DNA from 4 places in the Acetonema longum DSM 6540 genome. Region 4 is predicted to be linked to each of the others. Evidence: riboswitches for the same ligand, from Rfam matches in the RefSeq annotation. Region 4 holds a riboswitch; each other region holds the start of a gene.
The links. Region 4 has a riboswitch for S-adenosylmethionine ahead of ALO_RS06985 (pyridoxal phosphate-dependent aminotransferase). Riboswitches for the same ligand answer to the same signal wherever they lie in the genome.
Positions count from the first base shown of each region.

Region 1: another riboswitch for S-adenosylmethionine. It lies ahead of metK (methionine adenosyltransferase); the one in region 4 lies ahead of ALO_RS06985 (pyridoxal phosphate-dependent aminotransferase).
Region 2: another riboswitch for S-adenosylmethionine. It lies ahead of ALO_RS15770 (MetQ/NlpA family ABC transporter substrate-binding protein); the one in region 4 lies ahead of ALO_RS06985 (pyridoxal phosphate-dependent aminotransferase).
Region 3: another riboswitch for S-adenosylmethionine. It lies ahead of ALO_RS02390 (methionine ABC transporter ATP-binding protein); the one in region 4 lies ahead of ALO_RS06985 (pyridoxal phosphate-dependent aminotransferase).

Region 1 covers NZ_AFGF01000126.1:108,163-115,999, reverse strand. The annotation lists gene priA (primosomal protein N') at 1-2,311, opposite strand, end outside; gene metK (methionine adenosyltransferase) at 2,436-3,620, opposite strand; SAM riboswitch class I at 3,686-3,797, opposite strand; gene coaBC (bifunctional phosphopantothenoylcysteine decarboxylase/phosphopantothenate--cysteine ligase CoaBC) at 3,891-5,084, opposite strand; gene rpoZ (DNA-directed RNA polymerase subunit omega) at 5,096-5,302, opposite strand; gene gmk (guanylate kinase) at 5,314-5,919, opposite strand; gene remA (extracellular matrix/biofilm regulator RemA) at 5,939-6,205, opposite strand; gene ALO_RS13805 (YicC/YloC family endoribonuclease) at 6,266-7,150, opposite strand; gene ALO_RS13800 (hypothetical protein) at 7,280-7,837, opposite strand, start outside.
Region 2 covers NZ_AFGF01000173.1:12,211-20,047, forward strand. The annotation lists gene ALO_RS15745 (FeoA family protein) at 1-11, opposite strand, end outside; gene ALO_RS15750 (hypothetical protein) at 167-445, opposite strand; gene ALO_RS15755 (hypothetical protein) at 653-1,180, opposite strand; gene ALO_RS15760 (sensor histidine kinase) at 1,310-2,572, opposite strand; gene ALO_RS15765 (response regulator transcription factor) at 2,574-3,248, opposite strand; gene ALO_RS15770 (MetQ/NlpA family ABC transporter substrate-binding protein) at 3,419-4,234, opposite strand; SAM riboswitch class I at 4,420-4,521, opposite strand; gene ALO_RS15775 (ammonia-forming cytochrome c nitrite reductase subunit c552) at 4,611-5,912, opposite strand; gene ALO_RS15780 (cytochrome c3 family protein) at 5,902-6,375, opposite strand; gene ccsA (cytochrome c biogenesis protein CcsA) at 6,472-7,837, opposite strand, start outside.
Region 3 covers NZ_AFGF01000017.1:72,284-80,120, forward strand. The annotation lists gene ALO_RS02370 (2-oxoacid:acceptor oxidoreductase subunit alpha) at 1-234, opposite strand, end outside; gene ALO_RS02375 (4Fe-4S binding protein) at 260-445, opposite strand; gene ALO_RS02380 (MetQ/NlpA family ABC transporter substrate-binding protein) at 789-1,598, opposite strand; gene ALO_RS02385 (methionine ABC transporter permease) at 1,618-2,271, opposite strand; partial or broken gene ALO_RS02390 (methionine ABC transporter ATP-binding protein) at 2,240-3,296, opposite strand; SAM riboswitch class I at 3,387-3,492, opposite strand; gene ALO_RS02395 (YerC/YecD family TrpR-related protein) at 3,701-4,000, shown strand; gene hisZ (ATP phosphoribosyltransferase regulatory subunit) at 4,096-5,301, shown strand; gene ALO_RS02405 (D-2-hydroxyacid dehydrogenase) at 5,571-6,521, opposite strand; gene hisG (ATP phosphoribosyltransferase) at 6,712-7,386, shown strand; gene hisD (histidinol dehydrogenase) at 7,373-7,837, shown strand, end outside.
Region 4 covers NZ_AFGF01000053.1:73,680-81,516, reverse strand. The annotation lists gene thiS (sulfur carrier protein ThiS) at 1-146, shown strand, start outside; gene moeB (molybdopterin-synthase adenylyltransferase MoeB) at 143-964, shown strand; gene ALO_RS07015 (M67 family metallopeptidase) at 969-1,391, shown strand; gene ALO_RS07010 (4Fe-4S binding protein) at 1,391-2,254, shown strand; gene ALO_RS07005 (sulfurtransferase TusA family protein) at 2,251-2,499, shown strand; gene ALO_RS07000 (transporter substrate-binding domain-containing protein) at 2,769-3,581, shown strand; gene ALO_RS06995 (amino acid ABC transporter permease) at 3,568-4,239, shown strand; gene ALO_RS06990 (threonine synthase) at 4,343-5,542, shown strand; SAM riboswitch class I at 5,620-5,726, shown strand; gene ALO_RS06985 (pyridoxal phosphate-dependent aminotransferase) at 5,845-7,032, shown strand; gene ALO_RS06980 (FAD-dependent oxidoreductase) at 7,175-7,837, shown strand, end outside.

The DNA of each region.
Region 1 (7,837 bases), on a different contig from region 4:
AAATGATCATCCGGTAACGGTCCTTGACCTTGAGTACAGGCGCCGGAAAGGGGCCGATGATGTCCGTTCCCGCGTCAGGTCTCAGCTCGCTTTTCAGAGCCGCCGCCAGTTGTTCAGCTTTCCTTCGGGCAGTATCCTCCATACCGGCGGCTACAGTACATTTTATTAATTGGCAAAAGGGTGGATAAAGCAGTTTTTGCCGAAATTCTATCTCAGCTGCGTAAAAAGATGAATAATCCTGGTTAGCGGCGGCGCAGACCGCATAGTGTTCGGGATTATATGCCTGCACAACGACTTTGCCCGGTTTATCGCCGCGACCTGCCCTGCCGGCAGCCTGGGTAATCAGGGCGAAAGTTCTCTCGGCCCCGCGGAAATCCGGGATATTAAGGATGGTATCCACTGACAAAATACCAACAGCCGTTACATTTTGCAGATCATGCCCTTTAGCGACCATCTGGGTCCCTAATAGTATATCATACCTGCCGGCGTCGAAATCCGAGAGAATGGCATCCTGAGCCAGCTTGCCATGGGTGGTGTCCTGATCCATTCTAACAATCCGGCAATCGGGGAAAAGCTGCTGCAGTTCCTGTTCGACTTTTTGCGTACCGGTGCCGAAGAATTTGATATAGCGGCTTCGGCATGCCGGGCAAAGTGTCGGAACCGGTTCGACGGCGTCACAGTAGTGACAGCGCATCATGCCTGCAGCATAGTGATAGGTTAAAGCCACGGCGCAATGCCGACATGTAATCACGTGACCGCATTCCCGGCACATGACAAAGGTGGAATGGCCCCGACGATTCAACAGAATAATGGCTTGCTCACCGCGTTGAATGGTATCCCGCAGCAACCCTTCCAACTGGGTGGAAAGTACGCTGCGCCTGCCCTTTTTCAACTCTTCCCGCATATCCACCAGCATGACCTGAGGCAACACGGCGCCGGCAATTCGTGACGGCAGCGACAGCAAGACATGCCTGCCGGCCAAAGCATCATAAAACGTTTCCACCGCAGGCGTGGCGCTGCCTAAAACGACTGCTGCCTGAGCCAGATTTGCCCTGGTCATGGCAACATCGCGAGTGTGATAGTAGGGAGATTCTTCCTGCTTATAGGTGAATTCATGCTCTTCATCCAAAATGATAATGCCCAAATTAGGCGCCGGCGCAAACACAGCCGACCTGGCCCCGATGATGACGCCTGCTGTTTCCTCGCGGATTCTCTGCCAGGTATCATACCGTTCATTCAGAGAAAGTTTACTGTGTATGACCACCACATCATTGGCAAATCGGGCTTTAAATCGTTGCACCAACTGGCTGGTCAAGGCTATTTCCGGCACGAGAACGATTGCCTGTTTTCCGGCCTGCCGCACCGCCGCAACGGCGCGAATATAGACTTCGGTCTTGCCGCTTCCGGTAATGCCATGCAGCAAAAAACTCTGAAATCGGCTATAAGATAATGCATCGGCAATAGCGGCAACAGCATTCTCCTGTTCCGGCGACAGTGTAACAGGTTGATACTTCCCTGCAACATTCTGATAGCTGTCGCGCATAACCTGCTTTCGAACGATTTTTATCATTTCAAGATCAACCAGGGTCTTAACTGTCTGACGAGACACCTTCATTTCTTTCAAATCAGCGTCAGTTAGGTTTCTCGTCAATAATGCCTGAATGAGCCGGAACTGAGCAGGTTTCCTTTCCATTTGGGGTAAAATGCCTGTCACCTGTTCGCCCGTGAGAGCCAAGTGCAGCTCAGACTCATATTTATTGACTCTTGCGGTTTGCACGGTACTGCTGCAGAGGACGAGTTTCCGCTGTTTCAGTTCCTCGATCAGCGACCGTGCCTCTGGTCCGAATTCTTTTTGGAACTGCCGCATCGTCACTATTTTTTGCCGGCGGAACCATTCCAATACCGCCGCCTGGTTTTCTGTCCTGGTTTCGTTGAATATACCGGCGTAATTCGCATTTAAATAATAGAATTTTTCTTTTCGAATGCCTTTTTTACCCGGGATAAACAGACGCATTGCTTCCGCCAGAGTGCAAAGGTAACGCTCACTAAGCCAGCGGGCTGTTTGCATCATATGATCATCAAACCAGGGATCATCATCTAAGACGTCCTGGATAGGCTTTAACTCATCTTTCCGGCCTTCTGGCTCAGAGCGGACCGCTACCACGAAACCTTCTTCCTGCCTGGAGCCAAAAGGTACAACCACCCGCCAGCCGGTATCCAGATAGGAAAATTGGTCCGGAATAAAGTAAGTGAAAGCGTCGGTCAGGTTCCGGATACCGGAATTAATGACTACCTCAGCCGTTTTTATCATGTTTTACCCCAATACAATCGCTTATAGTTATAACTCTTATCTTTAGATAAACTTAGCGAAATTCCTGTAAAAAACCGCGAAAAAACGCGGACATTTATGGATATGTCCGCGTTTTTGGAATTTACTATGATAGATTGGCTTCCCGGCGCAAAGCAGCGGCTTTGTCGGTCAGTTCCCAAGGCAGATCCAGGTCAGTCCGGCCAAAATGACCATAAGCGGCTGTTTGCCGGTAAATAGGCCGGCGGAGGTCCAGATTTTGAATAATCGCAGCCGGACGAAGGTCAAAATGCTTTTGCACCAGTTCGGAAATCTTCTCTTCGGAAAGTTTGGCCGTACCAAAAGTTTCGACCAGCACCGAAACAGGACGGGCTACGCCAATGGCATAAGCCAGCTGGATTTCACATTTGTCCGCCAATCCTGCCGCTACAATATTTTTGGCTACATAACGGGCGGCATAAGCGGCGGAACGGTCTACTTTCGTGGGGTCTTTGCCGGAAAAAGCGCCGCCGCCGTGACGGGCCATTCCGCCATAGGTGTCGACGATAATCTTGCGTCCGGTCAGGCCGGAGTCTCCTTGAGGTCCTCCGACGACAAAGCGGCCGGTAGGATTGATATAGTATTTGGTCTTACTGTCAATATACTCTTGGGGGATAATCGGCAGAATTACTTTTTGGATAATGTCCTGTTCAATCTGGGACAATTCCACGTCCGGACTGTGCTGAGAAGAAATCACAATCGTATCCACCCGCACCGGCTTGTCATTTTCATACTCCACCGTAACCTGAGTCTTGCCATCCGGCCTTAAGTAGCCCAACTCCCCGCTTTTACGGACTTCCGACAGCCGGCGGGAAAGTTTGTGAGCCCAGGCAATGGGAGTTGGCATCAGTTCGGGAGTTTCATTGGTGGCATACCCGAACATCATCCCCTGGTCCCCTGCGCCGATGGTTTCAAATGCATCCGTATCGCCTGCTTTGGCTTCCCGCGACTGGTCCACTCCCAGGGCAATATCCGCCGACTGCTCGTCAATCGAAGTCATGACGCCGCAAGTTTCACTGTCAAAGCCATATTTTGCGCGGGTATACCCGATATCCTTGATGGTCTGCCGGACAATTTTGGGGATGTCTACGTAGCAATTCGTGGTTATTTCACCGACCACATGCACCAAACCGGTGGTAACCAAGGTTTCGCAGGCCACACGGGCATATGGGTCCTGCGCGATGATGGCATCCAATACACTGTCGGAAATCTGATCGGCCATTTTATCAGGATGACCTTCTGTAACGGATTCTGAGGTGAATAATCTACGCATAACGTACCTCCATACTTTATAGATTCTAGTAAAAAATCACCCCGCCATGGAGTGATTTATTTTCACTCCCATCTTGCGAAAAAAATTCGCCGGAATTGGCACCGTTTCGACAGAGACTCTGTCAAATGGTTGCCGCAGCTTCATCGGGCCAGTCCCTCCGCCAACTCTGGATGAGTTTACTATATATAGTTTTTTACCAAGAAAATCTTACAGCAAATGAATTGAAAAAGCAAACAATTTTTATTGCCTTTTCCTTATTTCCATTTGCTTTTACACGAAACTGCAAATTCTATCAAGCAGGACATGCGCCAACTTGTCTTTCTCCATTTGCGGCAACTCTTCCGACGAGCCGTTCCGATACAAAAGTTTTACGATATTGGTGTCAGAGTTAAAGCCGGCGCCGGGGGCAGTCACATCATTGGCAACAATCATATCCAGGTTTTTCTGAACGAGCTTTTGCCGGGCATAGGTTAAAAGTTCATGAGTTTCCGCCGCGAAGCCGATTAAGAGTTGATTTGGTTTTTTTAAACCGCCTAGCTCTTTTAAGATATCCGGGTTTTTTTGCAAAATAAGCGTCAATGTGTCATCAGTTTTCTTTATTTTTTGGGGGGCAGTCTCTGTTGGCCGGTAATCAGCCACTGCCGCCGCCTTAATGACAATATCGGTGTCGGGAAATGCCGCCAAGACGGCCAGCCTCATCTGCTCAGTTGTTTCAATGGCAATGACTTTAACGCCGACCGGCGCCGCGAGAACAGTAGGGCCGGTTACTAAAGTAACCTCCGCCCCTCTTTCGACAGCGGCTTTGGCAATTGCATATCCCATCTTTCCGCTGGAACGGTTGCCGATGTAACGAACCGGATCAATCGGCTCCCGGGTGCCGCCGGCAGTAATTAGGATTTTTTTCTGCTGCAAGTCTTTTTTATGGCCTAAATAAGACAACAGCCTGTCGACAATAACCGCTGGCTGCGCCAACCGGCCGAAGCCTTCGACGCCGCAAGCCAGCCGGCCGCTTTCCGGTTGAATGATGTCATAACCCAGTTTCGCCAGTTTCACCAGGTTTTCTTGCAGGATCGGGTTATTATACATATTCGTGTTCATGGCAGGCGCCAAAATGACAGGCGCTCTGGTCGCCATCACCGTCGTGGAGAGCATATCATCGGCAATACCATTGGCAATTTTGCCAATGATATTCGCGGTTGCCGGCACGATCGCAAACACGTCGGCCAGGGAAGCCAAGGCGATATGCTCTACATTCCATTTTTTCGGCTCTTCCCACATGCCGACAACTACCGGATTCGCCGTTATTTCGCGAAAAGTAAGAGGAGTGACAAATTTGGCAGCTGCATCGGTCATAATGATATGCACGCTGCAACCGGCTTTTTTCAGACTACTGGCCACTTCAACCGCTTTATAGGCCGCAATCCCTCCGCTGACTCCCATCACAATATTTTTGGTCTGAGTCATGGAGCTCCCCCCTATTTTATGCCGGCTTTGGTGCGTTCGTAAGAAATTTTATTCTGGGCAACCTCTTCCAGGGCCAGGGTGACCGGCTTATTGGATTTGCTTTCCGCCAGGGGGGAATCGCCATTCATTACTTCACGGGCCCTTTTGGCCGCTAATACTACTAATGTATATTTACTATCTACTTTACTGACTAAAACATCTAAAGACGGACGAATCATTGGAATCCCCCTTAATCATTACAGATCTTGTCTAATATGTCTTGATTTCTCACCGTCCGGCACTTCTCCGCCGTAACAATCGACCGGATCTTGTTCACAGCCTTGGCCACTTCATCATTCATGATTACATAGTTGTAACTTCCGGCTAGGGATAACTCAGTTTTGGCGCAGCCGAGGCGCTTGGCAATCGCATCCGGTGTATCAGACCCTCTTTTGTTAATTCGTACTGATAACTCCGCTAATGATGGCGGGACAATAAAGATAAAGACTCCTTGTGGAAATTTTTCTTTTATTTTCATGGCACCCTGAACATCAATTTCAAGAACCACGTCTTGCCCGTTTTGCAGTTTCTCATCCACATACTGGCGGGGAGTGCCGTAATACTGCCCGTACACTTGGGCCCATTCCAACAAGGCATCCTGGCTTAGCATCTGCTGAAACGATTCAAGAGAGACAAAATGATAACTTACGCCTTTTATTTCTCCCGTTCTGGCGGGACGGGTCGTTGCTGAAACGGAGTAATGCAATTCAGGCATACTCCGCAGCAATTCTTTACAAATCGTTCCCTTCCCGGTGCCGGAGGGACCGGAAAGGACAATTAATATTCCTTGCTGCATTTGAAAACCCCTTCTTTAATTACTCGGCAGCGTCATCGGCAACATCCTTGCTGACCAGACGATGGGCGACAGTCTCGGGCTGAACGGCAGAAAGGATCACATGATCGCTGTCAGCAATGATAACTGCCCTGGTTCTTCTGCCATAAGTGGCGTCAATCAGCATCCCCCGATCCCGTGCTTCCTGAATAATGCGTTTGATCGGAGCTGATTCAGGACTGACAATTGAAATAATCCGATTGGCGGAAACAATATTACCAAAGCCGATATTGATCAGTTTGATTTCCATAGCAGAAAAAAACCTCCCTCAGTAATCTCCTATGTTTTGCCGGTCCATACTCATCTATTATTACTCTATGTTTTGGATTTGCTCTCTGACCTTTTCTATTTCACTTTTCATTTCGACAACCATATTGGACACTGTATAATCATTTGCTTTGGATCCTATGGTGTTAGTTTCACGGTTCATTTCCTGCACGATAAAATCCAGTTTGCGCCCTACCGGTTCATCTGACAAAAGTGTAACCCGGAATTGATTCAAATGGCTTTTCAGGCGCACTACTTCCTCGGTAAAATTAACTCTGTCCGCATAAATTGCCACTTCTTGCATAATTCTTGTTTCATCCGGTGCCGTTCCCGCCGAATCAAGCAATTCTTTCACTTTGGTTAAGATTTTGTCATAATAGTCGGTAATAATCTGGGGCGCTCTTTGGTCAATAGCATGCACCAAGGAGTTCAGCTTTTCAACTCGCTGAAGGAGGTCCTGCTGGATATGCTCACCCTCATTTTGCCGCATTGTTGTCAAATTTGCAACTGCCACATCTAATGCCTGAGCCAGTTTTTCCCAAAGCAAAGCAGTATCCTCATCCACTTCTTCCACTTTGAGTACATCCGGATATTTTGTGATATCATAAACCGAATCAGGCGGATCCATGGCCAGCAGTTGAGCTAAGTCTCTTAATGCTTTATGGTAAGCCATTGCTAATTCTTTGTCAACTCTGAGCACCCGATTCTTTTCACCGAACTCATCAAGAGAAATAAAGATATCAATCCTGCCCCGCACCAGGGTTTCCGACACTTTTCGCCGGATTTTATCTTCCAGACTGGCAAGATTTTTCGGCATGCGGATGGATATTTCATTATAACGATGATTTACTGCCTTGATTTCAGCAACAAACCGGTAATGTTTGTCCAAAAATTCCCCACGGCCGAAACCGGTCATGCTTTTTAACACTGTATTGCTCCTCTCAAGCATCTCACGCCTTGTGCATTTTGCGATGTTATTATTAACTGGGCCGCCGCTTCTTAATCCGGTATTCCAGAAATATTCTGCTTCCACCGAATAATTCCTTTTATTGCTTTATTATTTTATCTTCTCCAGGTCAAAGTAAAACTTACGCTGCTGCCCTTTATTCGTCAAATTCAAAAGCAGCGTTTTTTTGTTGTCCAGGCCCTGGTCATAAAAATAAAAATAACACTGGGCCGAATATAGTGGCCGGGGTTTTGTCCAAGCAGTCCTGACAGTCTTGCCGGGAAAAGTGGCATGATACAGCCTGAAAATGCGGCCATCCTGAGTTAATGCGGCTTCTGTTCCCTTAACAAAGTCCGGGCTGTCTCCATATAATATGACACTAATGACCACAAATCCTGTGTATTCGGTTAAAACTTTTTCCGCTGCCCAGCTGCCCGGCGCCTTTCCCTGAAGGGTTTTTTCCCGCGCATCCAGAGCCAGCAGCAAAAACGGCGTGTATAAATAAGCGCGGTCAGCCGCGTCATTTATAGCTGTCACCTTTTCCTCATAGGAAATCCAAGGAATTAAAAAATCGGACAGTACCGTGCGATTATGCTGTTTGCCGTACTGATGCGCTTCCCGGATAGCAGCCCCATTCATGGGAGCAAGGGCTGCAGCGGTGTTGGTCAA
Region 2 (7,837 bases), on a different contig from region 4:
GGTTTGTTCATTATAAGACCTCCCGTTAAAACCATGAGCTTGATTATCATTTTCATTTCTATGATAGATTCTTATTCCGGCCTTGTCAATCCCTATTGTCCCGCTAAAAAGCAGAAAAGCATTTGTCTTTTTATTTGTCAGCAAATGCTTTTCTGCTTATATTATTCTATTCTTTCGAAAAGAAACCGGTCGCATCAATCATGTCCGCCAGATCAATGAAATAAGTTGCCAGGCCTGTATTATTTTCATCAGCTTCGAATGCTACCCGGGCTTTCTCTTCACGGATGCTTAACATTGAGTCCCAGTACTCCCGCAGGACACTGCTCTGAACAACCGGTTCCGGCGAAGCGTAACCTGCCAGTACAAGGATTGGCGCTGCCATAATCAGGGCTGTCATGATGCCATTGAACAGATAATGGGTCACCCGGCGCAATAGTATTTTCATGCCGTTTCTCCTCCCCTGCGTAATCTTTCCCGGTTTCGGCTGTCCGATATTCCTGGGATATGTTGTCTATCCGTATTATGTTATCCGTATTTCTGCATTATGACCTATATTTTTTAGATTTTCTTTAGAATAGCTCTATGACCAAAAATTAAGTACCGGAACAGGCGCTTGCATAGCGTGCGCCTGTTCCTATTGCTAATCGGGCAATTACTTGCCAAATCTGTTGCCCCATGAGGTTTTGCCGTGTTCATACATTCTGTTGTCCAGGATGCCGGTATACTTACAATCAAAACCCCGGCGGTTAATCATCTTTTTTACCTGTTCCGGCAATTTGGCTTTCATCTGTTTAGCCTGATTCCGGGAAATATTGTCATGTTTTACCGCTTGATCGATACGTTTTTCCATCTGATCAACCAAAAAGTTTTTCAGGGTACGTTCCGACACACCTTGTTTTTTGGCAATAGCCGCCAAAGATTTACCGGATTTGATTTGAGCCTGGAAGGTTCTTTCGTTCATCTTCAGCAGCTTAAGCAGATTATCTTGAATGCTGCGGTTGTCGCGCTGCCGGAAAGAATCGCCTCTATCCTCCAGGCCCGGACGCTGATAATGCCAGTGAGCGGGTGCTTTGCCTTTTTCCGGCGTCTGATACTGCGGGACTGCGGCCACAGCCACTCCATTTACGCCAATCATTGTTGCCATACTGATTGCCAGAAACCATTTTTTATTTCCATTCATAGTTTTCAACCATCCTTCTATTAGTTGTTTCATTTTTTCTGGTATCGGTACCGGGTATGGTTGTATTATGCGGCAGCGATTTTAGAATTTCTTTTGAAAACCGGCTAAATGGCACAGAAGATTTTACCATTAGCGTGAATTGCCGCCGGGAAAAGAAACCTTGAATTTCGTCCCTTTCCCTACTTCACTTTCGACCCCCATCTTGCCGCCATGCTTGTCCACGATCCATTTGGCGATGGCCAGGCCCAGCCCGGTGCCGCTTTCCCGGGACCGGGCTTTATCTTCGCGAAAGAAGCGGTCAAAAATACGCGGCAGGTTCTCAGGGGCTATGCCCTGGCCGGTATCCTGAACATAAATGACCGCCTGCTTATCCGCTGTAAAACAAGAAATAAGAATTTGTCCCCCCGCCGGGGTATATTTAAAAGCATTATCCAGCAGAATGACGACCAGTTGATGCAAACGTTCTTTGTCAGCGATCAGTTCCACCTTTTGTGTGATTTGGACGCTAAGCTCGATTTGATTCATTTCGGCCAGAGGCTTAAATTGCTCGGCGACCGTCCCGATAAGTTCACTGATATCCAGCGGAGCCAGTTGCAGTTCGGCTTCGTTGGCATCAGATCTGGCCAGGGTAAGGAGATGGGCGATCAGTTTCGCCATGCGCATGGTTTCCTTAATGATATTATTGATGCGATGACTCTCTTCTTCGATAGTCCGTTCAGGATGCCGCAGCATTAATTCCGCATTGCTGTTGATGCCGGTAATCGGCGAACGCAGTTCATGGGACGCGTCCGCCACAAACTGCTGCTGTTTTTTCCAGGCCGCTTCAATGGGGACCATCGCCCGCTTAGCGAGATAATACCCGGCCCAAATAATGCCGACAAGGCCTAAGACCAAAGAACCCAGCATAATCCACAACAGGTCATGCAGCAGCCTGACCTCGGTATCCACAATGCTGACGGCTATGATTTCCTGCACCTGGACCACATTGGCCATATTTAAAACTTTGTCTTCATAGGGATAAGGCACACTCATGACCCGATAGGTATGATTCTCATATTCCTTGGTCCGCAGATCTCCCAATTCTATATCCGCTACGATCGCCGTCAGGTCGCCGCTTTCCTCGGTCCTAAACGGGGATAAACTGACAGCCTGCCCGTCAGAACTGCGCAAGATCAAAAAAATGCGGGGATCAAAGAAAGGCCGGACTCTAGCCGAGGCAATCCGCCCTCTTACCAACCGGAAGGAATTCACCCTGGCCCGCAGGGCATCGTCTACCTGGTCAAACAGCCGGTAGGCCAGATAGCCGTAAAAAGCCGAGGCAAAAATAACAAACACCGATAAAAATACCAGGGAGTTCAGGACAGTCAGCCGGCGAAAGGTGCTTTGAAACATGCTATTTCTCCTTTAGCATAAAGCCGGCGCCCCGTACAGTCTGGATCAGAGAGTCTAAACCATGGGGGGCCAGCTTCTTTCTTAAATAATGAATATATAAATCGACGATACTGATGGTCGTGTCGGAATCAAACCCCCAGATCCGGTCAAACATCTGCTCTCTGGTTAAAATCTGCTCCCGGTTGAGGATCAAAAATTCCAGGACATCATATTCTTTGGTGGTCAAGCCCAAAGGATGATCCGCCGCGCAGCCGTCCCGTGTTTTACTGTTCAGCGAGATGCCGCCGTAACTTAATTCGCCTTCCATATCCAGACTGCCGCTGCGCCGCAGCAAAGCCTTAATCCTGGCCAGCAGTTCCCGGATGGCAAAAGGCTTTACCAAGTAGTCATCGGCCCCTGACTCCAGACCCATCACCCGATCGTCCACACTGTCCCGGGCCGTCAGGAGCAAGATGGGCACAGAGCCGCCGGCGCTCCGCAGCTTTTTTACAATCTCCAGTCCGCTGATTTCGGGCAGCATGATATCTAATATCAATAAGTCATGGACGGCCTGCTCGGCCATATACATCCCTTCATCGCCGGCAGCCGCTTCTTCGACAATATAGTCTTCTTCCGTCAGCAAAGCGACAATAGCCTCTCGCAAAACGTGATCATCTTCCACCACCAGAATGCGCATCTTACAATCTCCTTTTTCTACAGGCCCTGCCTTTGGATTCATCATATCCTTAGTATGGCGATAAACAAGAAAAAAGTCTGCTTTTTGCAGAGCTTTTTTCTGTCTAAATAAAAAAGGCCAACAGGCAAATTCGCCGGTTGGCCAAAAAATTTGATATTACAGGCTATTGCTTAGAATGCGGAAACAATAGCTCCTTTATATTTTTCCTCAATAAACTTTTTGACTTCCGGTGAAGTCAGGGCTTTCGACAATTTTACGATTTCCGGCCTGGTTTCGTCGCCTTTGCGGACGGCCAGCACATTGGCATAGGGAGAATCTTTGGATTCCAGGACCAGAGCGTCTTTCGCCGGAACCAGATTCGCTTCCAAGGCGTAATTGGTGTTGATCACCGCGATGGCTGCATCGTCAAGGGACCGGGGCAGCATGGCGGCTTCCAGTTCCCGGATCTTTAACTCTTTGGGGTTATTAGTGATATCTTTGACGGTACCGCTGATGCCTACGCCATCTTTCAGGGTGATGAGCCCGGCCTTGGCCAGAATCGCCAGAGCGCGGCCGCCATTGGTCGGATCGTTGGGAATGGCGACAACGGCGCCCTGAGTCAGCTCTTTAATATCTTTTATTTTTTTAGAATAAATCCCCATCGGCTCAATATGGACTTTAGCCGTATAGGTTAAGGCCAGGTTGCGCTCGGCACTAAACTTCTCTAAGTAAGGCACGTGTTGAAAAAAATTGGCATCTAATTCCTTTTCAGCCAAGGCAACATTGGGACGGACATAATCGCTGAATTCCACGATTTCCAATTGAATCCCTTCTTTTTCCAAAGAAGGTTTGATAAACTGCAAAATTTCAGCATGAGGAACCGCGGTAGCGCCGACTTTTACGACCGGCTTCTTGTCCGGCTGATTGGCGGTGTCTTTACCGCCGCAACCGGCAGCCACCAGGCTCACGGCCAGAATGACTAACAAAGCAAGGATTGATTTTTTCATTTTTTCCACTCTCCTGTTTATAGATTTTAAACTGCCCCTTAATAGGTCTATTTTGTATTTTTATGAGTTTATCCCGCCTGCAGTTGTTTGATCAGCCAAACTGCAGATCTGCCATGAATCCTCTCCCTGTAAAAAATTAAGACCCCTTTCCGAGGAAAGGGGTCCATAACGCAGACTAAACCTTTCTCTCATCTTCCAGGATATTCTCCTGCTGGAATTAGCACCACCGCATTGCTGCCGGTTGCCGGGCGTCATCGGGCCAGTCCCTCGACCACTCTAGATAAGAGCATGTATTGAATTGATTATGATCATACCATTAATTATTTAAGGTGTCAATGGCAACTTTTTTCGCTGAACTCAGTCACCGTCATACACCTTAAAAGAGCTCGATGCCGGCGGCTTTGTTGGCCGACTCAATTGCTTTGTAACCCAGATCGATTGCCTGGCCGCAGGTATGAAGCGCCTGATCGGGATTATGGAAGCCCATGCCGTTTTCAGCAGCGACAAAATCCCAATACCATTGAGCTTTACGGACCAATTCGCGGGCTTGGGCCAATTCGGCCTGGTCCACATTGGGGACCGCAGCCGCTTTTTTAATCGCTTCGTGGGCTTTTGACACTACTAAGCCGGCGCTGTGCTGGAGCTGCCAGGTATGATTCTGTATCGTCTTAACGCGCTCCTCCAGCCAGGCGGCGCCCTGGGTATGGCATGTTCCGCAGGAAGCGTCGAGGTGTTTGAGCGGACTGGTCATCCAGTGGGAAGTATACTTCTGCCCGTCTTGCCGCATATAAGGCATATGGCAGTCGGCGCAGGAAACCCCCGCCTGACCGTGAACACCGGTTGCCCAGGTTTCAAACTCAGGATGCTGCACCTTCAGCATCGCGGCCTTGGAGTCGGGATGCTGCCAGTCCTGGGCAAACCCGCCCGGTTTGGTTGCGTACATCTCATACATCTGCTCCGGTTTCAGGCCCTTATCCCAGGGGAAGACAACCCGGGAAGTTCCGGGCTCAAAATGGTATTCGACATGACATTGGGCGCAGACGTAAGTCCGCATTTCCTCACGTGTCGCCTTGGTCACATCAATGCCGCGGCGCTGCTGGGCCTCGATAAACGCCGGCTGGATCACCCGGAGATCCATCGTGGCGGGATCATGACAGTTGGCGCAGCTGATATAGCCATGCTCCGGCGTTTGCGCCAGGAGCTCCCGCAACGGCACCTTGCCGTAACTCCAGCCCTTCTCCTGGAAGAGCTTTTCAATATAAGGCGTTTTGCAGGATATACACGCGCCGGGGGATTTATCGTTAACCCGTTTAGTTTCCTTCAAGTCTTCCAGCGTGAAAACATGGCCCCGGTCTTCCGTATAGTCAATGCTGAACGGCATTCCTTTAAAATTGGCCAGAATCTCCGGCTGCCGTTCGGAGTTCTGCGTCTTCAGGCTGCCGCCAAAGCCGCCGGGAGAGGGCGCCATTTCGCTATTTTTCTGGAAGCTTGCATATTGCAGGGGGTAATACTGCCCCCATACCGCCGGATCATATTCCCCCGCCGCAACTTTGCCCAGCTTGACGGTGGATGCAGGCCGGCTCACCCCGGTCCGCAGGATAACAAACCCAAAGAAAAGCAGCAGCCCGCATAACAAAGCAATTAAAGCTTTTTGCATTTTGTTCAAGCTATTCAACATGAATCCCTCCCTTGCCTTTGTTCATGCCGTGAACCAGGCCGCGATGACACTTGCCGCAGTCCTGTCCGCCAGCCGCCATTTTGGTATTTTCCACGGTAGACTGGTGGCAGCGCAGGCAATTGTCCGCAATATACTCTTTTCCCTGGGCCGATACGGTAATGGCCGCCGGATAATCCCTTACCGTCTCATGATACACATCCTTCATCCCGGTCCTGATCTTGGCGAACATTTTTGTGGTCATGCTGCTGTGCGGCAGATGGCATTCGCTGCAGGCAATCTGTTTGTGGTTCGATGCCTGCCAGGTAGTATATGCATGCTCCATGGAATGGCAGCTTCCACAGAATGCGGGAGATTCCGCATACGTATACCCTGCGGCTGAGACAGCCATGCCTAAAACCGCAATGCCGAATCCGACGGCCATCAATTTAAGCGCATGGCGGTTTAAATATTGACCCGTGTCCAAAGTATCCCTCCTCTCCGCAAAATTCGGGCATCACTAAAGTCCCGGCAAAAGGACCGGACCCCATTCAACTATTAAAGCATCCGGCCTCTGGCGGAACTATGTCCGGCTCGATTTTTCCGGCGCCGATAAAGCTTGCGCCGCCTTGGCCGCCGATACTTTTCCGGCTCGGCTCAGCCCTGCCCATAAAGTGCCGGCGACAACGATGAAGGTTCCTAACCAAACCAAACCAATTAACGGCTTGTAGCTGATCTCGACATCTATTTTGTCCGGTTTTACCGTCTCCAGGTTTTTAACGCCTATTTTCACTTTTCCCTGGGAAGTGTTCACGCCCAGCAGGCTTACCTCATAAGATCCAAGCGCCTTTACCGGTAAGGCTTGAAACTGGCCATCGGCGTAAAACAGCTCCGGTTTTACCTCTTCTCTTTTCCCGTTCCCGGATACCTCCAGCAAAGCGTATGCCCGCACATTTTGCATATTATTCCCGTTCATGCCGGATTGCAGGAACTTTACCGTAAGGCCGGCCCCGTCCTGCTCATCGCCGCGGTCGAGAATCAGTTCGGTGACGGAGTCATGCTCGTCTCGCGCTGCCGGCGCAAAGTAAAGATCGCCTAAAGTTTCGCGGAATATCCCCGGCTCCCGCACAGCCGGACGCCCCTCCCGGTCGAATTTGGTATAGGCCTTCACCACTTCCCGTCCATCAAGCTGGAAAGGCTGATAAAATCCCTTCCCGTCCTCAGCCGGCTCGATACCCGGATAGGTTACCTGGCGTCCAAAAACAGCCTGGGTTTCTCCCGGTTCAAAACTGACGATCACCGACCGGCTTGCCGCTGATGAGGCCAGGATGCCGATCAAAGCAACCGCCACACCCGCATGAGTGAGCCCGGCCGCCAGATTGACCTTTCTCAATCCTGCCAGATTGATAAACAGCGCGGTTACCGACAGGCCCGCGACGGCAAGCATAACCGGGTGGCGGAAGCCGGCCAGTATTCCCGGCAACAGGCTCAAATGCCCCAGCAAGACCAGCCACCAGTATTTTTTTATGAGGTTTTCCTTAGTTTCACCCCAGCTTACCATGGGAGCCATGGTCAAAAACAACATCAGGAACATCGCCAGCGGCAGCGATGTGCTGTTATAGAAATCGGCGCTTACACTTTGCGGCTGATTGATCAGCATGGTAATCAGGGGTGTTGACATACCGATTAAGACCAGTACGGCAATGGCCGAAAGTGCAAGCGCCCCGGCCGCCGTCAAAAACTCGCGGCTTTTAAGGGCCGGATAAATTTCGCCTTCCGGCAGGCCGGGCCACCGGACAATCAGCAGGATGAGAGAGGCCACGACAACGATCATGACTAATCCGGCCAATAAGCCGCCTACCCCTTCATCGGCGAAAGAGTGAGTGGAAAAATTGCTGAGCACGCCGCTCCGGGTCAGGAAGGTGCCGTACAAAACCAGGACAAAGGCG
Region 3 (7,837 bases), on a different contig from region 4:
GGTTGCGGTTAAAACTTTTTTCCCTGTCAGGGAAGCGCCGATGATTGCCGCCATACTGGCGATTTCATCTTCCATTTGGATGAATTTCCCGCCAACCTGCGGCAGGCGTTTGGCCAGAGACTCCGCAATTTCCGTGGACGGGGTGATGGGGTATCCGGCAAAAAACTTGACACCTGCTGCGATAGCGCCCTCGGCACAGGCTTGGTTCCCTTGCATAAGAAGAACTTTTGCCACTCTATATCCACTCCTTAAGTCTTCTCTACTTCTTCTCTACAAAAATCGCATAATCGGGACACCGCATTTCACATTGCTTACAGCTAATGCATTTGCTTTCATCAAGGACGATTACTTTTTCAAGCTCACTCAGTCCCAGTACCTGTTTAGGACAAAATGTAACACATATGCCGCAACCTTTACAACGTTTTTCGATAATTTTCAACGCCATTTTCTCACCTCCGTATAGTATCATTTGGGGGGAAAGCGGATGCTGTTTGCTATGCTGGCAGCCAATTTTCCCGCTGAAACGCTGGGTTCATTACTGAAACCGTTTCTGCTGTTGAACAATTACGACGCCACCAGGGGAAATCCTGCTCAAATTGGCTGACTTTCTAATGAATGTGTAAAGTATATTCTGATTTATCAATTTATGTATTTATATATGTTTACATACATAAATACATGATTTGTTGTTTAACAAAAAAACGCTGGCGCAATCAAAACCGGAGGCCGCACAGAGTGGAAAAACCCTTTGCGGCCTCTTTATTCTGTTTTATATCAATCCGGTTCGCTTACCAGGCAACCAATACGGAACCTTTGAAATGTTCCTGGATAAATTTTTTCACTTCGTCAGTTTGATAAGCTTTGAGCAGTTTTTGTACGGCAGGATTGTCTTTGTTCTTGGACTGAACGGCAACGATGTTGGCGTAAGGAGAATTGCCGTCTTCCAGAGCCAGGGCGTCTTTGGTCGGTACTAAGCCGGCAGTCATGGCGTAGTTGGTATTAACGGCTGCCAGGTCCATATCCGCCAGAGAGCGGGGGATTTGAGCCGCATCCAGCTCACGGATTTTGATATTTTTCGGATTTTCGGCAATATCGGCCACGCTGACCAGAATGCCGGCGCCCGATTTCAATTTAATCAGGCCCTGTGATTCCAAAAGCAGCAGAGCTCTGCCGCCGTTGGTGGGATCGTTGGGAATGGCCACTACAGCGCCGCTTTTGACCTCGACGATGCTTTTGACTTTTTGCGAATACAGTCCCATCGGGAAGATAACGGTTTTAGCCACGCTGGTGATATCATACTGACGGTCTTTGATCATATTATCCAAATACGGCTGATGCTGATAGCTGTTTACGTCAATATCTCCCTGATGCAGAGCCACATTGGGCTGAACATAGTCGTTGAACTCGACGATCTGGATCTTGAGACCGTCTTTTTCGGCGACCTTCTTTACCATTTCCATGATTTCGGCGTGAGGACCGGCGGTAACGCCTACTTTTAGGGGTTTATCTGTCTGTGTTTCCTGTTTAGTGCCGCCGCAGCCGGCAGCCAGAAGGGACAGGGAGAAGAGAAGGGTAAGAATGAGAGCAAGCTTTTTCATGGGTAAACCTCCTTAACATTTATCGTTTATCTAAGCGTCGTGCCAGGTAATCCCCGCAGGACTGAACAATCTGTACCTGGGCGATGAGAATTATTACGGTGATCAGCATGATATCGGCGCGAAAACGCTGATATCCATAGCGGATGGCCAGGTCTCCCAGGCCGCCGCCGCCGATGGCCCCGGCCATGGCCGAGTAGCCGATCAGGCTGATGACGGTGATGGTCAGCCCGAGAATAATGGAGGGCAGTGCTTCCGGAATCAATACTTTAAAGATAATCTGCCGAGGCGAGGCTCCCATAGCCTGGGCGGCTTCCACCACGCCATGGTCCACTTCCCGCAGGGATGATTCGACGATCCGGCCGACAAAGGGAATAGCGGCTATACTTAGCGGTACAATGGCGGCTTCAGTGCCGATGGATGTGCCCACGATCAGGCGGGTCAGGGGGATGATGGCTACCATCAGGATGATAAACGGTGTGGAACGGGCAGCGTTGGCAATCGCGCCTAAGATGCGGTTGATATAAAGGTTCTCCAGAATATGGCCCTTGTCGGTAGCCACCAGAATCACGCCCAGGGGCAGGCCAAGGATAGCGGACGCCAGTGCGGATACACCCACCATATAGCAGGTTTCCCAAAGAGACTCAGCCAATAGCACGATTAGTTCTTGCGACATAGCCAATCACCTCAATTCCTAAATCACGGGCTTTCAGATACTGGAGGGCATTATCCAGGGAAGTTTGCTCCCCAGATATTTCCAGCAAAAGAGTGCCGAAAGTAGTGTGTTGAATATGGTCAATATTGCCGAACAGGATGCTGGCATCCACATTAAAGCGGCGGATGACGCTGGCAATGACCGGCTCCTGGGCCGCCTGGCCGATGAATGAGATACGGATGACCAGATTGCCGTCTGGCAGCGGCTTGGCGGAGAAAGCGGTATTCTGAAAGAAGTCAGGCAGGTCGTAATTGACAATGGTCCGGATGAACTCCCGGGTGATGGGTGCCTGGGGTTTGGCGAACAAATCCAGAACCGGCCCTTGTTCGATGATCTTGCCGTTGTCGATGACTGCCACCCGATCGCAGATTTTTTTGATGACCTGCATCTCATGGGTAATCAGGACAATGGTCAATCCCAGCTTGCGATTGATATCCCTCAGCAGTTCCAAAATTGATTTGGTGGTTTGCGGATCCAGGGCTGAGGTGGCTTCGTCGCACAGCAGCACTTTCGGTTTGTTGGCACGCCCGGGCGATGCCCACCCGTTGCTTCTGGCCGCCGCTTAGCTGCGCCGGATACTGATCTTTTTTATCGGCCAGCCCTACCAGCTCTAAGAGCGGCATCACTGCCTCACGGATCTGGGATTTGTTCCAGCCGGCCAGTTCCAGGGGAAAGGCCACGTTATCGTAAACAGTGCGGGAGGTCAGCAGGTTGAAGTGCTGAAAGATCATACCGATTTTTTTGCGGACTTGCCGCAGCTCCTCTTCCGGCAGGACAGTCATTTCCTGACCGTCCACCAGAACTGACCCCTGGGTGGGTCTTTCCAGCATATTGATGCAGCGGATCAGGGTGCTTTTGCCGGCGCCGCTTTTGCCAATGATTCCGAAGATTTCGCCCCGGGTTACACTCAGGCTGACGCCTTGTATCGCATGTACATTGCCTCTGGCGCTGCTATAGGTCTTTTCAAGGTCGCTCATGGCGATCATGAGGTCTTTTGGCATTTTAATTGACTCCTTCCGAAAAAATTTAAGAACCCCTCTTCGTATAGCAGACGAAGAGGGGTGATCACGCCATCTCTTTCATCTGTCAGGAAAAATCCTGATGGAATTGGCACCGTTTCGCAAAATGCGATGGTTGCCGCGGCGTCATCGGGCCAGTCCCTCAGCCAACTCTTGATGAAATCTTAAACATATATAGTTATAGTTGATGAAATATATAGTAGCATGTTGGCGAAAGTCTGTCAATAGGACGGCAAATAAAGTTATATTCCGAATTGATCGATTCCTTATTTTTTTGATTTTATCCGGTAAAGAATAAAAGGAGTAAAGCAGGAAAGGAAAGGTAAGTGGCGAACTAAAAATTAAGACAGAATGAAAAGGGGGAGCAGTCAGTGGCGATCAATCCAAAACTCAAAGACGAGTTAACGGATCAGCTTATGCGCGCGGTGCTGTTATTAAAAAGCGAGGAAGAATGCTATCAGTTCTTTGAGGATATCTCCACCATCGGGGAGCTCAAGGCACTTTCACAGCGCCTGGAAGTAGCCCGGATGCTGGAAGCGCGTCATACCTATGATGAAATTGTGGCGAGGACAGGCGCCAGCACTGCTACGATCAGCCGGGTGAAGCGGTGTTTGTACTATGGAGCGGACGGATATAAGATAGTACTGGAGCGATTAGGGGAGGACCGTTGAAAAGGACCAGCTGCGTCACTTCAGCCTCCTGTGGGCGGGCCTGGCATCTGGGCCTTTTTGAACGGTCCGGGGCTACAGATAATTTTGCAACAGAAATGTGGGGAGGAGTAGAATTGACAAACCGGAAGGATTATGTACCGCAAATTCCATACGGGACCAGGGATTTTTTGCCGCAGCAGGCTCATGGCAAACGGCTTTTGGAGGGCCAGCTGGCTCGATTGTTTACTGTCTGGGGTTATGAGGAAGTGGTCACTCCCACCATGGAGTATTACGAAACATTAACCACCGGGGCCGGCGGCGAGTTAAGCGAAAATGCTTTTAAATTTTTTGACCGCAATAATCAGATCCTGGCGCTGCGGTCGGATATGACTACTCCCATCGCCAGGGTCGCCGCCGCTCGTCTGCAGGAGAGCCCAATGCCCTTGCGCCTGTTTTATCTGGCCAATGTATTTCGCCAGGAACAGGCTCAAACCGGCCGGCAGTGCGAATTTTACCAGGCAGGGGTGGAATTGATGGGGGCCCGGCAACCGGCGGCTGACGCCGAAGTAATTGCCCTGGCGGTTACTGGCCTACAGCAGGCCGGCTTGCAAAACTTTCAAATCGGGTTGGGACAGGTGGACTTTATCAACGGTGTGATGGCTGAATTCGATCTGACCGCCAAAGAACGCCTGCTGGTCAAAAAGGCCATGTTGAAGCGGGATCTGGTGGGTCTTGACACGCTTATCGCCCGCAGCGGGCTGAGCCAGGCCGCAGGGGAAATATTGCGCAAAATACCGTTGATGAGCGGGAAAGAAGAGATCCTGGACCAGGGCTACAAAATGGTGAAGAATCAAACAGCCCGCGGGGCCCTGGAGAACTTGGACTATATTTATCAGCAGTTAAAGCATTATGAATTAAATGAAAATGTGAATTTTGACTTAGGCATCATCCGGGATTTTGACTACTACACCGGTATGGTATTTGAAGGCTATACGCCGGGGCTTGGGTTCCCATTATGCGGCGGCGGACGCTATGATAACATGGCCTCTGACTTTGGGGTCAACCTTCCGGCTACCGGCTTTGCCCTGGGCATTGAGAGGGTCATGCTGGCCCGGGAGCGGCAGGGAATGGCAATGCCAACCGCGGCAAAGGATTTTTATATCGCTTGGGCCGAGAATAAAATGGATCAAGCTATCAGCGAGGCTGGAAAACTTCGCCGGGCCGGCCGCACCGTAGAATTGGCCATGGCGTCCGCGACTCAGAGTCAGGCCCAGGAACAGCAAGAGACAAAAGGGTATGCCGCCCTGCGCTATTTTGGCTAGGGGAGCCGCAGAAAAAGTCAGGCCGTCGAAAGATTCTCCTTGGATGGGGAGTTTTCGACGGCCTGTTTATTTAATGGTTTATTGTGTACAAGGCGTACAGCGCCATAAGCCACATCACTATAATTACATAGGCTGCTAGCCAAATTTTTGGTTTGCCAGCCGGAGGATTGTTTCTTGCTTCTTCCCGGCATGCCTCCAGTATACTTGAGGGTATTATCTTAATTACCAGAGCGATAGCTAGTGGCAGTATTCTTTTCCAACGGCCCCTTTTAATAACCCTTAACCTTGTCAATTACATTGAACATCTCCCGGTCATTAACGTAGCGCAGTAAATTATCGGCAAAAAGTTTGACGGCCCGGTCCAGATAATGGGGAGACAGAGCGGCCACATGGGGCGTGATAATGACGTTGGACATGTCCCAGAGAGGGCTTTCGGCCGGCAGTGGTTCATGCTCGAACACATCCAGCCCTGCCCCCTGAATCAGACCCTGTTCCAGGGCGTCCGCCAGGTCGGGCTGGCATACCACCGCGCCGCGGGCAATGTTGATAAAGTAGGCCGTCCGTTTCATAGCGCTAAACTGTTCCAGCCGGAATAACCCTTTGGTATCTTCGGTTAATGGCAGGGTCACGACAACGAAATCGCATTGGGACAGCATTTCATTCATCCGTTCGGCCGGATACATTTTGTCCACAAAGATCTCGGTGGTTGCGGTGCGTTTGGTGGCTAACACGTGCATGCCCAGGCCTTTGGCCCTTTTGGCGATTTCCCGGCCGATGCTACCCAGGCCTACGATCCCGATGGTCTTTTCGTGGATCTCCTGAGGCTCTACCCGTTTCCAAATATGCTGCTGCTGCTGGCGGATGAAAAGATTGAAGCCGCGGGTAAAGGCCAGCATGAAAGCAAAAACATGCTCGGAAACGGGTATGCCATGTATGCCGCGGGAATTCGTCAGAATGGTATTGCTTTGCTGGATTTCCGGGAATACCAGATTTTCCACTCCTGCGCTTAGAGCGTGCACCCATTTCAGTTTGGGCGCAGCAAGGTATAACCGGCGAATATCCGCAAATCCCCAAGCTACCAGAATATCCGTGTTTTCTATGTATTCCGGCGCGTGCGCCAAATCGCAGCTTATCACGCTGGTATCAGGGATCATGTTGGTAATGGTCTGGGTATGACGTTCGGCTAAAGGATTAAGGAAAAGGACATTCAATGCGGGCATCAGTATGAACCCCCTTAGACTCATTGTTCCTTATGAATTATTCGACATGCAATTTAAAATTCCTACATTTGGTTTTTGAATTCCATCGGTACCATTTTAAGCAAAAATCAGATTGACGGTTTATAAGAACAATGCTATTATATTAGCATATTAATACTTTAACTAATTAAAGAAATAATAGGAGAGTAAAATGACAGCCAGTGATATGAATTACATAACGGTGGCTCTACCCAAAGGCAAATTATTCGGACCGGCGGCGAAAATGCTGATGGAGCTGGGGTATGCACCGGAGGATCTCAGGGAGAATTCCCGCAAGCTGGTCATCACCAATGAGACAGGCAAGATGCACTTCATCATCACCAAGCCGGCGGATCTGCCGACTTATGTGGAATACGGCGCGGCTGACATCGGCATCATCGGCAAGGATGTACTGCTGGAAGACAGTAAAGATGTCTATGAGCTGATGGACCTGAAATTCGGCTTTTGCCGCATGATGGTGGCAGTTCCCCAGTCCTTGCAGCGGGAAAAACTCAGCGATTACGCTCACATGCGAGTGGCGACAAAATATCCCCGGATTGCCCAAGGGTTCTTCCACAGCCAGGGTATCCAGGTGGAAATTATCAAACTCAATGGCTCTATTGAACTGGCTCCCATGGTGGGATTGGCCGAAATCATCGTGGATCTGGTGGAGACAGGAAGGACGTTGCGGGAGAATAATCTGGTGGAGGTGGCCGAGATCCATCCTGCTACGGCGCGGTTTATCGCCAACCGGGTGAGCTTCAAGATGAAATCCGCGCGGATTAACCGGCTGCTGGGTCAACTGAAGGAAAAACTGGAAAGTGGGTGCCCTGATGCGAAGGTTTGATGCGGTCGGCATGGACCAACAGGAATTAGCGAATTTGCTGCGGAAACCGCCCTTTGATCTTGTACGGCTGCCGGCAGCGGCTGAAAAAAGAATGGAGGCCATGTTTGGACGGGAAATGACTGCTTCTCAGGTAGTGGCGCAGATTATTGAAGATGTGCGATCGGCGGGCAATGAGGCGCTCATCCGCTATACCCGGTTGATCGACGGGGTAGAGCTTACCCCGGAGACCTTAGAAATCAGCCAAGGAGAATTCGCGGCGGTAGAATCTCAGGTGGACGACCAACTGAAAGAATCCATCAATCTGGCGATTGAAAATGTCCGGCGCTTCCACCGGGAACAGCTGCCCAGGACCTGGCTGACCTATCGGGACCACGGCGCCATGCAGGGACAGGCCTGCCTGCCCCTGGAACGGGTGGGCATCTATGTACCCGGGGGTAAGGCCAGCTACCCC
Region 4 (7,837 bases):
AAAAGGTAGAAATGCCCGACTATGTTACGGTGCAAATCAACGAAGCCCTGCTGCAGCAGGATGCTTTTGACACTACTGTCATCAGGGATGGCGACGAGGTAGAGTTTCTCTATTTTATGGGAGGCGGCCAGAAATGGGAGGTATAAGCTTTACCAACGAGCAGCTGGAGCGTTATTCCCGGCACATCATCCTGAAAGAAGTCGGTGTTAAGGGGCAGCAGAAGCTGTTGAACTCCAGGGTGCTGGTTATCGGGACCGGCGGATTAGGGGCGCCGGCAGCCATGTTTCTGGCGGCAGCCGGCATCGGCACAATCGGGCTGGTGGACGCGGATGTGGTCGACTTATCCAACCTGCAGCGGCAGATCATTCACTTTACCGGTGATGTAGGCAAGCCAAAAGTCAAATCCGGTCAGGAAACCATCCGGCTGCTGAATCCGGATATTGCGGTGGCGACTTATCAGGAATGGGTCCGGGCCGACAACATCCGCGACATCATCCAAGACAAGGATTATGATTTCATTATTGACGGCACCGACAATTTTGCCGCCAAATTTCTGATTAATGATGCCTGTGTTCTTATGGCCAAGCCATTTTCCCATGCCGGCATTATCCGTTTCTTTGGTCAGACCATGACCTACCTGCCCGGCCAGGGACCGTGCTACCGCTGTATTTTTAAGGAACCGCCGCCGCCGGATGCCGTTCCCGCCTGCAGGCAGGCAGGGGTTCTGGGAGTGATGGCGGGAATCATCGGCACCCTCCAGGCTACCGAAGCCATAAAATATATACTGGGCGTCGGTGAACTTTTAAACGGACACTTGCTGACTTATGACGCGCTGGCTATGGATTTTCATAAAGTGAAGCTTTCCCATAACCATAAATGCCAGGTATGCGGCGATCAGCCAACAATAACTGAACTAACCGAACTGATTGATTATCAGCAGCCTGTCTGCGACTTAAAGGGGTGATTGTATGCTGATTCTCAGCCAACGGCACTATGACAAGATTGTAACCCATTGCCTGAACGGCCTTCCCAATGAAGCCTGCGGCCTCCTTGGCGGCATCATAGCAGGAGCGCAAAAGACCGTTCAGGAAATATACCCATTGACCAATCTGGATCATAGCCCGGAGCATTTTGCTATGGACCCAAAAGAACAGTTCCAAGCTGTCAAGGCCATGAGAACCAACGGTTGGGTGCTCTTAGGCAATTTCCACAGCCATCCTTCCACACCGGCCAGGCCGTCGGAGGAAGATAAAAGGCTGGCCTTTGACCCTGGGGCGAGTTACCTTATCGTCTCCTTAGCCGAACAGGGGAATCCGGTTTTAAAGAGCTTTAACATACAGAACGGTGTGGCTGCAGAAGAAAAGATCACGCTGAATGGGGAGGAACAATAATGACGGCAGTAGATTATAAGGCCCTGAAAAAGGGTGGCTTTATGCAGCAGATTCAGCCCGACCGGTTTGCCATGCGCCTTCGAGTGATCGGCGGACAGGTTACGGCGGAGCAATTGAAGAAAATATATGAGGTGGCCCAGCAGTACGGACAAGGCTATATCCACCTAACTGCCCGTCAGGGCATCGAGATCCCCTTCATTCGGCTGGAGGATATTGAAGCAGTCAAGACGGAGCTGGCCAAAGGGCATGTTCAGGTGGGAACCTGCGGTCCGCGGGTTAGAACCGTCACCGCCTGTCAGGGCAATGCCATCTGTTCCTACGGGCTGATTGACACCACCGCCCTGGCCAAAGAATTTGACCAGCAATACTGTGGCCGGGAAGTACCTCATAAATTTAAGCTGGGAATCACCGGCTGCCGCAACAACTGTCTGAAGGCCGAAGAAAATGACCTGGGAGTAAAAGGCGGCATGCAGCCGGCCTGGACAGCGGGAGCCTGCAGTTTTTGCGGCCTGTGCGAAGCAGTCTGCCCGACAAAAGCCATTCAGGTTCAAAAGCAGGAGAAAAAACTGGCCTTTGACCCGGATAAATGTGTTTACTGCGGCAAATGTGTCAAGTCCTGCCCCACAGCTGCTTGGGAAGGAACCAGCGGTTACCTCCTGTCTTTCGGCGGGCTGTTTGGCAACCAAATCGCCATCGGGCAAGAACTGCTTCCCCGTCTGTTCTCCCACGATGAGCTGCATAAAGTCGTCGAAAAAACATTAGCCTTTTTCAAGGAGCACGGCAAGCCGGGCGAGCGCTTTGGCAAGACCCTCGACAGGGTGGGACGGGGCCGGCTGAGACAGGAACTGGAGGCCATTTTATGAATGAAAAAGAAGTTGCTGCCTTCCTAGACATTACCGATGTGGTATGTCCCATGACCTTCGTAAAAGTCAAAGTGGCTATGGAGGAGCTGGAGGACGGACAAATTCTAAAGATCCGCATGCATGAAGGCGAGCCTATCACCAATGTTCCCCGCAGTTTAAAAGATGAGGGGCACAAAGTGATCTCAGTGGAAGCGAACGGCGATTCCACTTATACTGTATGGGTGGAAAAGGCTGGCTTGCAGTAAAATGCGGCTGAATCAAAAAAAATATAACCGGCTGAACAGGGCCGGTAGCTGCAACGATGCTGATCAGAAAGACTGAAGGCTGAGGAGATCTTCCTTGGCCTTTTTTGCTTTCTGCGTACTGATATGATATCGGCCCTGAAGGGAGTGTTATAGAAGGCATGTTGTCACCGACGCCGGCCGTGTACGGTGGTTCGACAACCACCATCATTTTAGATGGGAGCAGCAAGGTTAATTTAAAGTTATCATAAAATTAGATGGAGGTTGAAACTATGAAAAAGTTAAAATTAGCGCTTATTGGATTCATTATTACCGGGTTATTTGCTATAATACTGGCTGGTTGCGGAACGCAAACCGCAAAAACGGAGGACGCCAAAAAACAGACACTACTGGAAACCATTCAGAAACGCGGTACGTTAAAAATTGGTACCGAGGGAACTTATCCTCCGTTCACTTTTAAAAATGAGAAAGGCGAATTACAGGGATTCGATGTTGAGATTATTATCGAAGTGGCCAAACGTCTGGGTGTTAAGGCGGAATTTGTTCCCACTGAATGGAAGGCGATGTTTGCCGGTCTTGATTCTGAACGGTTTGACGTAATTGCCAATCAGATATCCATTAATGAAAAACGGCTGGAGAAGTATGATCTTTCGACCCCCTACACGGTTTCCGGCGCTCAGGTCATTGTGAATAAAGAGACAACAAACATCAGCAGCGTAGAGGACCTTAAAGGCCGGAAAGTCGGTGTAACCCAAAGCAGCAACTGGGAAGAAATTGCCCAAAAAGCCGGGGCCAATATCCGGCATTATAAGGGAGCCAATGAAATTTTCGCCGATTTGCAGGCAAAGCGTATTGAAGCAACAGTGAATGACCGGTTATTCATCGCCGAATATTTTCTGAAGAATTCCAGTCATAATCTTGCAGTGGCGGGCCAAACCTTTGATGAAGCAAAAATGGGGTTTGCATTCCGCAAGGGGTCACCGGAGCTGATTGAAGCGGTTAACAAGGCTATCAGGGAAATACAGGCGGACGGCACTTATGTAAAGATATCGCACAAGTGGTTTGGGCAAGATGTCAGCAAGTAGGGACTGGGATATTGTGATTGGCTCTCTGCCGGTTTTAGCGCAGGGGGCCTTGGTTACGATTCATCTCAGCCTGCTGGCTATGTTAGGGGCGGTAATTCTCGGCCTGGCAGTGGCATTGATGAGAATCTCCAAGATCAAAGTACTTGTGCAGACCGCTAAAGTATATGTATCTTTTTTCCGCGGCACGCCTCTGCTCGTCCAGCTGTTGATGCTATACTACGGGTTGACGTCTTTTCATATTGTGATGGATCCTTTTCCGGCAGCGCTCCTGGGACTGATCCTGCATTTCGGGGCCTATATCTCGGAGATCTTCCGGGCGACAATTCTTTCGATCAGCCAGGGACAATGGGAAGCAGCCTTATCCCTCGGCATGACTAATTCTCAGGTTTTAAGAAGGATCATATTGCCTCAGGCTGTCCGGATATCGATTCCGCCATTATGGAATTGCCTTATCGATACCCTGAAATCATCCTCCCTGGCTTCTGTCGTTACTGTCCCGGAACTGACCCGGCAGGTAGAGGAGCAAAGCGCGGCACAGTTTGTCTTTATGCCGTATTTCATCACCTTGGCTGTATTTTACTGGGTCATGGTGATTGCCATGGGATGGGTTCAGGAATGGCTGGAAACAAAGCTTCGGATTCCGGGGGGATTGGGATGATCGAAGTCAGAGGGCTAGCGAAAAAGTTGATTTCACGAATGTTTTAAAAGTTGTCAGCATATAAATCACTTTCAATATAATTGCAATACACGGAGGATTTAACATGCATGTGAGCCATTTGGAGTGCCCTCAGTGCGGCGCTCACTACTCTCACCGGCAATTGGCGCAGACCTGCCCGGACTGCGCCTTGCCGCTGTTAGTCAGGTATGATCTGGCTAAGATCAAGAAAATCCTGAGCAAAGCAGACCTGGCCGAACGTTCCTATAATCTGTGGCGCTACCGGGAACTGCTGCCGGTGGAGAATTACGACCGGATCGTGACTTTGGGGGAAGTTATGACCCCGTTGATTCCGCTGCAGAAACTGTCCGCGGCAGCCGGGATCAAAAAGGTTTACCTGAAAGACGAGGGAATGAATCCGGGCGGTACTTTTAAATCCAGAGGAGCGGCTATGGGCGTTACCAGGGCCAAAGAGCTGGGGGTAACAGAGCTGGCCATGCCTACCAATGGCAATGCCGGAGCGGCCTGGGCCATTTACTGCGCCAAAGCCGGCATCCAGGCCCATATTGTCATGCCTGTGTCGGCGCCGCTGATTACCCGCAACGAGTGTGCCGTGGCTGGCGCCAGCTTGTCCCTGGTGAACGGCCTGATCAGCGACGCCGGCAAGATTGTCGGCCGGGCGGTGAAGCGTTATGGCTGGATGGACGCTTCCACCTTGAAAGAACCCTATCGCATTGAAGGCAAAAAAACCATGGGCCTGGAAATTGCCGAGCAATTAAACTGGAAGCTACCTGACGTGATTATTTATCCTACCGGCGGCGGGGTGGGCATTATCGGCATTTATAAAGCCCTGACCGAATTGAGGCAATTAGGTTGGATCGGCGAGAAACTGCCACGGCTGGTGGCGGTGCAGGCCAGCGGGTGTGCTCCAATTGTGGCAGCCTGGCAGCAGCAGGCTAAGGCTTCTCAGTTTTGGCCAGACTCGTCCACTGTGGCCTTTGGCATTAACGTCCCCAAAGCATTGGGTGATTTTCTCGTCCTGGAGGCCATTTATCAGACCGGCGGCTGCGCCGTGGCGGTCACGGACCAGGAGATTCTCGACAGCCAGTCTCAGTTGGCCAGGACAGAAGGGCTGTTTATCTGCCCGGAAGGGGCGGCTACTCTGGCTGCTGCCCTTCGTCTGGCAGCGGCAGGCTGGATTCGGCCGCAAGACAGTGTGGTTTTATTAAATACCGGCAGCGGCATTAAATATCCGGATACCGTCCGGGTGGAACTTTCGGTGTTGCAGCCTGATGCGGACATTTAGCCGACGAAGGGAAATACAGATTTCATCTTGACGAAATTCACTGAAACATGCTATGATAGGCAAAAATTATATATTGGCTCTTATCCAGAGTGGTCGAGGGACTGGCCCGATGACGCCCGGCAACCGGCTTTTCAGAGCAGTGGTGCCAAATCCAGCAGAACTTTTGGGTTCTGAGAGATGAGAGGGAAGCTTCGAGCTGTAAAACCCCTTTCTTCGGAAAGGGGTTCGGTTTCTTCCTGGGCTTTTTTACAGCCCGGACAGCATCTGGAAGGTATTATTCAAATTTTTATGAGGTGATGGATATGACCACTACTGTTCACAAATATGCCTCCGCCAAAGCCAGCCGGTTTACCGAATCAGTCATTCGGGAGATGTCCCGGGTGGCGGCCCAGCATGGCGCGATTAATCTGGCCCAGGGCTTTCCGGATTTTCCGGCGCCCGATTCCATCAAGATGGCTGCCGTCAAGGCGATTGCCGAAGATCACAATCAATATGCCATTACCTGGGGGACCAAGGGACTGCGGGACGCTCTGACCTGGAAAATGAACAAGGATTATGGCATCGTCCTTGACCCGGAAACCCAGATTACGGTGTGCTGCGGCGCTACTGAGGGCATGATTGCTACCCTGCTAGCCACTGTGAATCCGGGGGATGAGGTCATCATCTTTGAACCTTTTTATGAAAATTACGGCGCCGACGTGATTCTCTGCGGCGCATCGCCTAAATATATCAAGCTGCAGGCGCCGGATTATCATTTTGACCGTGAGGAACTGGCGGAATTGTTCAATGACAAGACCAAGGCCATTATCGTCAATACCCCCAACAATCCCACCGGCAAGGTCTTTTCCCGGGAAGAACTGGCCTTTATCGCCGATCTTTGCATTAAGCACGATGTGCTGGCTATTACCGATGAAATTTATGAACATATTATTTATGACGGGGTAGAGCATGTTCCCATGTGGAATATTCCCGGCATGGCCGAACGGACCATTATTGTCAACGGGATTTCCAAGACATACAGCGTTACCGGCTGGCGCATCGGCTATGTGATGGCTCCGCCGGAGATCACTCAGTCCATCCGCAAGGTTCACGATTTTCTTACCGTGGGAGCGGCGGCGCCGTTACAAGTGGCTGCCGGTGAGGCTCTGCGCTCAGGGCCGGAATACTATCATGAACTGGCGGAGTTTTATCGGGTGCGCCGGGACTTTCTCTATGAAAAGCTTAAGCAGGTAGGGTTTAAGACCTTTAAACCAGGCGGAGCTTATTACATCATGGTGGATATCCGGTCCTTCGGCTGGGATGACGATGTGGCTTTCGCCTATTACTTAGCCAAGGATATCGGTGTGGCGGTAGTGCCCGGTTCCAGCTTTTATCGTCAAGAAAGCCTGGAAAGCAGCTATTTTGTCCGGTTCTGCTTCTGCAAGCACTTGAGTACCCTGGAGGCGGCCGCGCAGCGATTGGATAAATTACGAACCCAAGTCCGGAAATAGATGAAAAAAGCTCGGTCCTGCCAAAACAGGAGCCGGGCCTTTTTATTTTTCGACAGGATTGATTCTAAGGAAAGAATAAGGTATAGTTAAAGAATGCCCATCCCCCTGGAGGGGGGATAAAAGAAGGTTGACGGGAGGGACCATGATGCAAAAAATTCTGGTAATCGGCGGCGTGGCAGCCGGTTTGAAATCCGCCGCCAAGGCGCGGCGGTGTGACCCTCAGGCAAGCATTACCGTATTGGAAAGAGGCGAGATCGTCTCTTTCGGCGCCTGTGGCATGCCTTATTATGTAGGAGGCGATGTACCGGATATTGGAGCCCTGATGAAGACGCCGGCGGGCAATATGCGCAATGCAGACTACTTCAAAAATGTGAAGGATATTACGGTGCGGACTCAAACCGAAGCTGTTGCCATTGACCGGCGAGCTAAAACCGTAACCGTGAAAACTCTGACCAGCGGCGAAACGGAAATCCTGCCTTATGATAAACTGGTTATCGCCACAGGCGCTTCCCCTGTTAAACCGGCTTTGCCGGGAATCGAACTGGAGAATATCTATACGTTATGGCATCCCAACGATGCAAAAGCCATCCGTCAGGGACTGGAGAGGGGACGGTTTGCCAATGCCGTCATCATCGGCGCCGGCCTGATCGGCATGGAAATGGCCGAGGCATTAACCTTATGGGAACTACCGGTAACGGTAGTGGAAATGAAGGAGCAGGTTTTCCCGGCCTTCTTGGATCCCGAAATAGCGGGGATCGTCGCCAAGTATGCGGCGGAAACGGGCATCACGCTGTTGACCGGGGAA